Labrys monachus: one gene and its partner. The protein of the gene in region 1 interacts with the protein of each later gene in a pairwise test. Links are inferred from orthologs where the notes say so. Each region holds a gene or a part of one and is shown on either strand. Other genes may lie near its edges.

What was found. Proteins that work in one complex are often made in the same cells at the same time.
Region 2: the proteins of grpE (region 1) and J3R73_RS16765 interact in binary tests that used the Escherichia coli proteins (3 or more experiments, as listed by UniProt). The link is inferred for Labrys monachus from one-to-one orthologs.

Annotation. Positions count from the first base shown.
Region 1 is NZ_JAUSVK010000001.1:6,120,952-6,124,130, reverse strand. What follows is about bases 265-3,179. They hold grpE (nucleotide exchange factor GrpE), read right to left. Parts: upstream 2,092-3,179; coding sequence 1,438-2,091; downstream 265-1,437. Other genes in these bases: aroA (3-phosphoshikimate 1-carboxyvinyltransferase), read right to left, coding at 2,926-3,179; cmk ((d)CMP kinase), read right to left, coding at 2,279-2,929; J3R73_RS27945 (c-type cytochrome), read right to left, coding at 265-1,106. Outside these bases: J3R73_RS27950 (mandelate racemase/muconate lactonizing enzyme family protein), read right to left, coding at 1-186; more of J3R73_RS27945, read right to left, coding at 246-264. UniProt on the Escherichia coli protein: Participates actively in the response to hyperosmotic and heat shock by preventing the aggregation of stress-denatured proteins, in association with DnaK and GrpE. It is the nucleotide exchange factor for DnaK and may function as a thermosensor.
Region 2 is NZ_JAUSVK010000001.1:3,688,027-3,693,960, reverse strand. What follows is about bases 1,356-4,319. They hold J3R73_RS16765 (Nramp family divalent metal transporter), read right to left. Parts: upstream 3,534-4,319; coding sequence 2,178-3,533; downstream 1,356-2,177. Other genes in these bases: J3R73_RS16755 (SDR family NAD(P)-dependent oxidoreductase), read right to left, coding at 4,215-4,319; mntR (manganese-binding transcriptional regulator MntR), read left to right, coding at 3,720-4,172; J3R73_RS16770 (zinc-binding alcohol dehydrogenase family protein), read left to right, coding at 1,356-2,158. In the rest of the region: J3R73_RS16775 (ArsC family reductase), read left to right, coding at 506-871; more of J3R73_RS16770, read left to right, coding at 1,145-1,355; more of J3R73_RS16755, read right to left, coding at 4,320-4,910; J3R73_RS16750 (NAD(P)H-quinone oxidoreductase), read left to right, coding at 5,199-5,934. UniProt on the Escherichia coli protein: H(+)-stimulated, divalent metal cation uptake system. Involved in manganese and iron uptake. Can also transport cadmium, cobalt, zinc and to a lesser extent nickel and copper. Involved in response to reactive oxygen.

The sequences.
Region 1 (3,179 bases):
GGCGAGCCGTGTCTCGATGATGGCGGCATGGGCATGAGACGGCGCTTCGCCCACGCCGGTGAGGCCCTCGTCGGTCTCGACCTCGACGATGGCCTTGGAAAAGCCCGCCAGCGAGCCATAGGACCACAGATAGGGGGCCTCGAGCGGAATATTGACGGGCGTGGCCCGGATTGCGGTGATCTTCATCTCGTTCCCCTCGCCGTCTTGTACAGGCAGCGGACGGCAAAGGGAAAGAGCCTCGGCGGCTACTGAGCCGGCTTCAGCGTCCGCAGGAAGGCGACGAGAGCCCCGGCATCGTCGTCGCTGATGTTGCGGTACCAGCCGAACGCCATCAGCGGAACGATATGGCTGCCATTGGGCCGGATGCCGGTCCGGATCGCCGCCTTCAGCCCGTCGTCGCTCCAGGCAGCGATGCCGTTGGCGTTCGCCGGCGTGAGGTTGGAGGAGGCGATCAGGCCGCCGCCCGGCGCGCCGAACTCGTTGCCACCGGCCCCGAGGCGGGCCATGTCGTTGCGCCCCTGGACGAGGGGCGTATGGCAGTCCATGCAATGGCCGAGGCCGGTGGCCAGATAATGGCCATAGGCGACCTTGTCCGTCTTCGGCACCTCGGGAACGGCGACCACCGGCGGCCCGTAGGCGGCGGGCAGCGGGATGCGGTAGACCGACTTCTCCACCTTGTTCGAGATCGGCTTGACCTGGCGCAGATAGGCGACGAGCGCGTTCACGTCGGCATCCGACATGCCGCGATAGAAGGCGATCGGCATGGGCGGGCCGATGATCGAGCCGTCCGGCCGCTTGCCGTTGCGGACCGCCTCGACGATCTGCGCATCGGTCCAGCGCCCGATGCCGGTGTCGGGATCCGGCGTGATGTTCGGGACGACCGCATGGAAGACCGGCGCATCGATCACGAAGCCGCCCGACAATTCCCTATCCGCGATCGGCTTGCCCTCCGGCCCCTTGGGCGTATGGCAATTGCCGCATGCGACGATGCCGTTCATCAAATAGCTGCCGCGCTCCAGCAGGGCGTCGGCCTGCGCCGACGCGGGCGCGATGACGCCGGCTGCCATGCAGGCCAGCACCGCCAGCGAATAGAATGTCCGTCTCATACTGCTTCGAGCCTCCCCAAACCCAACGGCAGCATAATTGAAAGACGTATCGCAGGCGAGTCTGCGGGGGCGGCCCCAATGAAAAACTCTGCTCCGGCTGCGGTCTTCTTGAGCCGCTGCCTTTCGAAGAGCAGGTTTATTGCGGCGCCCACGCCTGTTGATATCTTCGCGCGTCGCGCAAGCAAGGGAATGGCGGCGGACGGAAGGCTGCAGGCAATGCCGGGGAGGGCGAAAGCATATCTGTCGCGCGGGAGGATCTAAATAAGGGAACAGCGAATATTTCCGGTTGCGCCGGAAATATTCGCTGCCGAAAAACGGCGGAAATGCGGTCCTATCCCTGCTTCTCGGCTTCCGGCGCCGCTGCCTTGGGGCCGCCGCGGGCGACGCCGACCATGGCCGGCCGCAACACGCGCGAGCCGATGCTGTAGCCGACCTGCACGACCTGGGCGACCGTGCCGTTCGGCACCGAGGGATCGGGCACCTCGAACATCGCCTGGTGGAAATTCGGGTCGAAGCGCTCGCCCTTGGGATCGATCTTCTTGACGCCGTGCTTCTCGAGCGCGCGCAGCATCTCGCGTTCCGTCAGCTCGGCGCCTTCCACCAGCGCCTTGATCGTCGCATCGCCGGTCGCGCGGGCTTCGGCCGGGATGGTGGCGAGCGCCCGGCCCATATTGTCGGCGACGCCGAGCATGTCGCCGGCGAATTTGGCGATGGCGTAGAGCCGGGTGTCGTTGACTTCGCGCTCGCCGCGGCGGCGGACGTTCTCGACCTCGGCCAGCGTGCGCAGCAGGCGGTCCTTCAGCTCGGCATTTTCGGCCTGGAGCTTGGTCAGCACCTCGAAGGCGCCGTCATTGGCGCCCACATCCGCCTTCGCGTCGGAGGAAGGGTTGTTTCCCGCCGCGGCCCGGGCCTCGGCCGATGCCGTGGCCTCCGCCTCGATCGCGGCGTCGGCAGCTTCGGCATGGGGAGTGGTCTTGTTGGTCATGGCTTTCCGTTCCAAAATTCGTTCGGGGCGGATATCAGCCTCATCGGCAGTGAAATCAAGCCTGAGCGGCCTTCGATCACCGGCACCAGCACGATTTTGCCGTTTTCAAAGCCGCCCGAGGGCGGCCGGACCCTTCCCGATGGCGGCGGATTCGGCAAGGCCCGTCGCGGAAAGATACCGCGCCGGCTCAGGACGAGGCGTTCCTCGCGCCCGCGCCGCGGCTCGCGCCGGTCACCAGGGCCAGCGCGACGTCGAAGGCGCCGTCGGCGTCGAGGGCGGTGGTGTCGAGGATATGCGCGTCGGGCGCCGGCTTGAGCGGCGCGTCGGCCCGGCCCGCGTCGCGGATGTCGCGCTTGCGGATGTCGGCCAGCACATCCTCGAAGGAAGGAGCGTCGCCGCGCCTTTCGAGCTCCAGATGGCGCCGCCGGGCGCGGATGTCCGGCGCGGCGGTGACGAAGATCTTCATTTCGGCGCCGGGCGCGATCACCGTGCCGATGTCGCGCCCGTCGAGCACGGCGCCACCGCGCTGATGGGCGAAGCGGCGCTGCAGGTCGAGCAGCGCCTTGCGCACCTTGGGATGCGCGGCGACCACGGAGGCGGCCTCGCCCATCTCCCGGCCGCGCAGCCGCGCCTCATCGAGCTCGGCGACGTCGAGCTGCTCGGCGATGTCGGCGGTGGCATCGGCGTCGTCGAGATCCAGGCCCCGGTCGAGCGCGATCCGCCCGACGGCGCGATAGAGCAGCCCGGTATCGAGATGCGGCAGGCCGAAATGCGCGGCGAGGCGCCTGGCCAGCGTGCCCTTTCCCGAGGCGGCCGGCCCGTCGATCGCGATGATCATGCGAATTCGGCGCCCAGGCCGCGCATCATCGGCACGAAGACGGGAAAGCTGGTGGCGATGAAGCCGGTGTCGTCGACGGTGACGGGTTTGTCCGAGGCCAGGCCCATCACCAGGAAGGCCATGGCGATGCGGTGGTCCATATGGGTGGCGACGAGGCCGCCGCCCTTCGCCCGTTCCGTGCCGGCGACGATGAGGTCGTTGCCCTCGATGCGGTGGTCGACGCCGTTGGCGGCGAGTCCGGCGGCGACGG
Region 2 (5,934 bases), 2.4 Mb from region 1 along the record:
AAGCCGGTGAGGTCGGCCCCTGTCCGCCGGTCATGGCTTTCTCCGTTCATTTGGGTACGCGGCGGGCGCCGCAACGGCTCGGCCCGGCAGTGAGGATCGCTTAACCCCTTTCGCAGGGACGAGCCGCAGGGGAGGGCTTTCTTAAGTGAAGCAGCGGCATTGGAGGCACGAAGCCCATGCGCTGCCGTCCCTCAGATGCCATCGGCAAGCGCGGACCAGACGGCACGTCTCAATCGGATCGAAGGTCAAGACGAGACCGTCCCGTCCTGTTTAGGGGGGCGCTAAACATTGCGTCGAGACGAGACCGTATCGTCTCGACCGCCGCCAGCCATTCCTCGCGATCCGCGTGATAAAGAGGCTGTAGACAATTGATAGAGCTCAGTAATCGTCGGCGTCGTTGGGAAACCCAGAGGCTGCGTCATGAACGTCGCCCTCTGCGCCGGCTTGACGGCGGGCGCGCGGCGGGCTCTTTCCACGATCCTTGGATATCGGTGGAACCGCCTGCATGACGATCACGATCTACGGCATCAAGAATTGCGACACCATGAAGAAGGCCCGCCTTTGGCTCGACCAGCACGGCGTCGCCTATGCCTTCCACGACTACAAGGCGCAGGGCATCGATCGGGCCCGTCTGCAGAGCTGGTGCGGGCAACTCGGCTGGGAAACCCTGCTCAACCGGGCGGGTACGACGTTCCGCAACCTGCCCGACGGCGAGAAGCAGGGGCTGGACGAGGGCCGGGCCGTCGCGCTGATGCTGGCCCAGCCCTCGATGATCAAGCGGCCGGTCCTCGATCTCGGGACGGGCCGCGTGCTGGTGGGGTTCAAGCCGGAACTCTACGGCGCAGCGATACCGCCTCCTGCTTCCGTGTGAGCGCTGCGATCCATGATCGCGGTGTCATTCGTCTCGGCTTGGCGGACGACGGCGATCTCTGCCGCCGCCTTTTCGGTCGCCTCGAAAGGGCGCGGGATATCGATGTGAAGGCCCGCGGGCGCTGGGCGGTCCGGCTGATCGGGCGGCGGCAGTGCGACACGCTATCCGCTTTCCTTTCGGCAGCCATGCGCCCAGATTGCCGCCCTTTCGATGCCGGCCCGCCCAGGCCTTTCGGTGCCGCGCAATCCCGTTCTCATTTGCAGGAGCCCATTGATGAAAGCCGTCGGTTATTACACGCCGCTGCCGATCGCATCCCCTGAGTCGCTCGTCGATCTCGAGGTGGCTGCGCCCACGCCCGGCCCGCGCGACCTTCTCGTCCGCGTCCATGCCATCGCCGTCAATCCGGTCGACGTGAAGGTGCGGGCCGGTGCCAAGCCGCCCGAAGGCCAGGCCCGCATCCTCGGATGGGACGCGGCGGGGGTCATCGAAGCCGTGGGCCGCGACGTGACCCTGTTCCGGCCGGGCGACGAGGTCTTCTATGCCGGGGCGCTGGACCGGCCCGGCGCCAACAGCGAGTGGCATGTGGTCGATGAGAGGATCGCTGCCCGCAAGCCGGCCTCGCTGTCCTTCACGCAGTCCGCCGCTTTGCCGCTCACCGCGCTGACGGCGTGGGAATTGCTGTTCGACCGCCTCGGCGTTCCCTACGGCACCAAGCATCACAAGGGCTCGATCCTGATCGTCAACGGGGCGGGCGGCGTCGGATCGATCCTCACCCAGATCGCCCGCCGCCTTACCGGCCTCACCGTGGTCGCCACGGCCTCGCGGCCGGAGACGATCGCCTGGTGCCGGGGCATGGGTGCCCACCATGTCATCGACCATCACAAGCCGCTCGCTGAAGGCCTGCAGGCTGTCGGGATTGCCGAAGTCGACTATGTCGCCGGGCTCACCGCGACCGAAAAGCACCTGCCCGGGATCGTCGACGTCCTGGTGCCCCAGGGCAGGCTGGCGCTGATCGACGACCCCAAGACCCTCGATATCGTGCCGCTGAAGCGCAAGAGCCTCACCGTGTCCTGGGAGCTGATGTTCACCCGTGCGCTCTTCCAGACACCGGACATGATCGCGCAGCACAGGATCCTGACCGAGGTCGCCGAACTCGTCGATGCCGGCGTGCTGCGCACGACGCTGCACCGCGAGTTCGGCGCCATCAATGCCGCCAACCTGCGCGCCGCCCATGCCGGCATCGAAAGCGGCAAGGCCATCGGCAAATCGGTGCTGACCGGTTTCTGAGGCGAGGCGGGGGCAGGCGTCAGCCCGCCGCCCCGGCAAAGGTGTCGATCAGCAGCTTGACGTTCAGGACGAGGATGACGCCGGCGATCGCCCAGGCGAGGATCGACAGCCAGGCCGGCGTCACCAGCGCGCCCATCTTGCGCCGGTCGGACACGAAACGGACCAACGGAATCACGGCGAAGGGCAATTGCATCGACAGCACGACCTGGCTGAACACCAGGAGCTTCGCCGTGCCCTGTTCGCCGTAGAGCGCCGTCACGGCGACCACGGGGACGATGGCGATGCCGCGGGTGATGAGGCGGCGCGCCCAGTCGGGGATGCGAAGGTGCAGGAAGCCTTCCATGATGATCTGGCCGGCGAGCGTCGCCGTCACCGTCGAGTTGACGCCGGAGGCGAGCAGCGCGACGGCGAACAGGGTGGAGGCGATGCCGACGCCCAGCACGGGCGAGAGCAACTGGTAGGCCTGGCCGATCTCCTCGATGTCGGTGTGGCCGTTGCGATGGAACACCGCGGCGGCGGTGATGAGGATGGCGGCGTTGACGAACAGCGCGAGCATCAGGGCGATCGTGCTGTCTCCGACGGCCCATTTCACCGCCGAGCGGCGCCCTTCGGGATCGCGGGCATAGGCGCGCGTCTGCACGATCGACGAGTGCAGGTAGAGATTGTGCGGCATCACGGTCGCACCGATGATGCCGATGGCGATGTAGAGCGCTTCGGGATTGGTGACGACCGCCGATTGCGGCACGAAGCCGCCCAGGATGTCGCGGATCGCCGGCGCCGCCAGGACCATCTGGATGCCGAAGCAGACGAAGATGACGACCAGCAGGACGATCACGAAGGCCTCCAGCGCCCGGAAGCCCCTGCGCATCAGCAGCAGCACCAGGAAGACGTCGACCGCCGTGATGATGGCGCCGAGGACCAGGGGGATGCCGAACAGCAGGTTGAGCGCGATGGCGGTGCCGATCACCTCGGCGAGATCGCAGGCGATGATGGCCAGTTCGCAGGCGAGCCACAGCACGATGTTGACGGGCTTGGGATAGTGCTCGCGGCAGGCCTGGGCGAGATCGCGCCCGGTGGCGATGCCGAGGCGCGCGGCGAGCGCCTGCAGCACGATCGCCATCAGGTTGGACAGCAGGATGACGGACAGCAGCGTGTAGCCGAACTTCGAGCCGCCGGCGAGATCGGTCGCCCAATTGCCGGGGTCCATATAGCCGACGGACACCATGTAGCCCGGACCGAGAAAGGCGAAGAAGCGCCGCAGCCACAGGCCTGCGGCCGGCACGGGCACGCTGGCATTCATCGAACCGAGGCTGGGGCGACTGCCGTCCCCCTCGAAACGCCAGGCCGGCGCACTGCCGGCCGCCTCGTTACTCATTTCGTCCTCCACGGGCCATCCTGTCTTGGACCAACATCAACCTATTTAATATAGCTTATGCTATAATACAATGAGAAGGCAATAGACAAGCGCCCCGGCTCACTTTCATTGGGGCAGTTGGAAAAATCATGCCGGGTAGGCTATGAGGCTGTCGGTGCGTCCGGAATTCGCAAGGAGGGAGCCGAGATGAAGCGGGCTGCTGCGCCTTCGGCCGGAGAAGCGGGTCTGGTCGATGCCGTCGTGCATGTGGAGAGCTTTCGCCAGGCTCGGGAGGCCAGGCGCCTCGAACTGGTCGAAGATTATGTCGAACTGATCGCCGACCTGATCGGCGACGGCGGCGAGGCGCGCCAGGTCGATATCGCCGCCCGGCTCGGCGTGGCGCAGCCGACGGTCGCCAAGATGCTCAAACGCCTCGCGGAGGAGGGGTTGGTGGCGCAGCGCCCGTATCGCGGCGTGTTCCTCACCGGCGCCGGACAGGCCCTCGCCGACGCCAGCCGGGAGCGCCATCGCCTCGTCGAAAGCTTTCTTCTCGCCCTCGGCATCGACGCGGACACGGCCCGGCGCGACGCGGAAGGCATCGAGCATCACGTCAGCAAGGCGACGCTCGACGCCTTCGCCCGTTTTCTCGGCAGGACATAGCGGGGCGCCCCGCCATCTCCTGAGTTCTTGATCCAGGAAACCCTACCAACGGACTGTCCTGCCGCGATAATCGAGATAGACCAGGCCGGAATGTCCGGTGCGGCTCGCAAGGGTGTCGACGACGCCGGGAATGCTTTCGGAGATATCGAGGCTGGCGGCTGGGCCGCCCATGTCGGTCCGTACCCAGCCCGGCGCGATGATCACCATGGCGCGCCCCTCGCTTGCATGCCGCGCCCAAAAGCTGCGCATCAGCGTGTTGAGCGCCGCCTTGCTGGCGCGATAGACCTCCCATCCGCCGTCTTCGTTGTTGGCGACGCTTCCGAGCCCGGACGACATCACGCCGATGGTTCCCTCAGGCGTCACCAGGCCCTCGCACGCCTCGATCACGCGCATCGGACTGAGGGCGTTGGTGATCATCACGCGCATGAACTCCTCGGTCGAGACCTCGCCGATCGTCTCTCCCGGATCGTTGCTGACGCCGGCATTGACGAACAGGAGGTCGAACCGGCGCTGCGCCAGGCGCCGGCGCAAGGCTGCCACTTCGGCGGGCCGGGTGATGTCGACGGTTTCGATCTCGAGCTTCGAATTCCACTGGTCGGCGAGATCGTGGAGCGCGGTCCGGCCGGTGCCCCGGGCCGTCGCGACGACGTGCCAGCCGCGTTTCAGATATTCGGCGGCGAGAGCGAGGCCGAGGCCGCGCGAAGCCCCGACGATCAGGGCGACAGGGGAAGAGGGCATGCGATTATTCCTTGTTCAAGTCGGCGTTGGATCCGGCAATCGGCGGCGTAAAGATGAATTCTAAGCGAGAGTTACGATGGTTTTCTTGCAGGGCAGGTCAGAATGCTCGGCGTCGGGATCGGGAGACCGCCCGCAGCCGGTCTCCATGCCGGAGGCTGAACGAAGCCGTTGACATCGGTCGCGTGTCGGGACCTTTCATGGGGATCCGGCGGGCCGCAGCGATGCGGCTCCATCGATCGTTACATTCGGAATTTCTCCCATCCCAAAGAATTGTCTGAGGAAAATATCATGTCACAGCTGCCCGACGCCATGACTGCCATTGCCATCAGCAGGCCGGGCGGCCCGGAGGTGCTGGTCCCAGAGCGCAGGCCGGTGCCGCGGCCGGGCGAGAGCGAAATCGTCATCCGCGTGGCGGCGGCCGGCGTCAACCGGCCGGACGTCTTCCAGCGTGCCGGGTCCTATCCGCCGCCGAAAGGCGCGTCCGACCTGCCCGGACTGGAAGTCGCCGGCGAGGTGGCCGCGGTAGGAGCGGCGGTGACGCGCTGGCGGCCCGGCGACAAGGTGTGCGCTCTCACCCCGGGCGGCGGCTACGCCGAATACGCCCTCGTCGACGCCAGCAATGCCCTGCCGGTGCCCGCCGGCCTCGACATGATCCATGCCGCCGCGCTGCCCGAAACCTTCTTCACCGTCTGGCACAATCTGTTCCAGCGCGGGCGCCTCGCCGAAGGCGAGACGGTGCTGATCCATGGCGGCTCCTCCGGCATCGGCACCACCGCCATCATGCTCGCCAAGGCGTTCGGGGCGACCGTCATCGTCACCGCCGGCTCGCCGGAGAAATGCGACGCCTGCCGCAAGCTCGGCGCCGACATCGCCATCGACTACAAGGCGGGCGACTGGCTGCCGGCCGTCAAGGAGGCGACGCAGGGGCGGGGCCCGGACGTGATCCTCGACATGGTCGGCGGCAGCTACATCGCCCGGAACTACGAGGCCGCCGCCTTTGACGGGCGCATCGTCAGCATCGCCT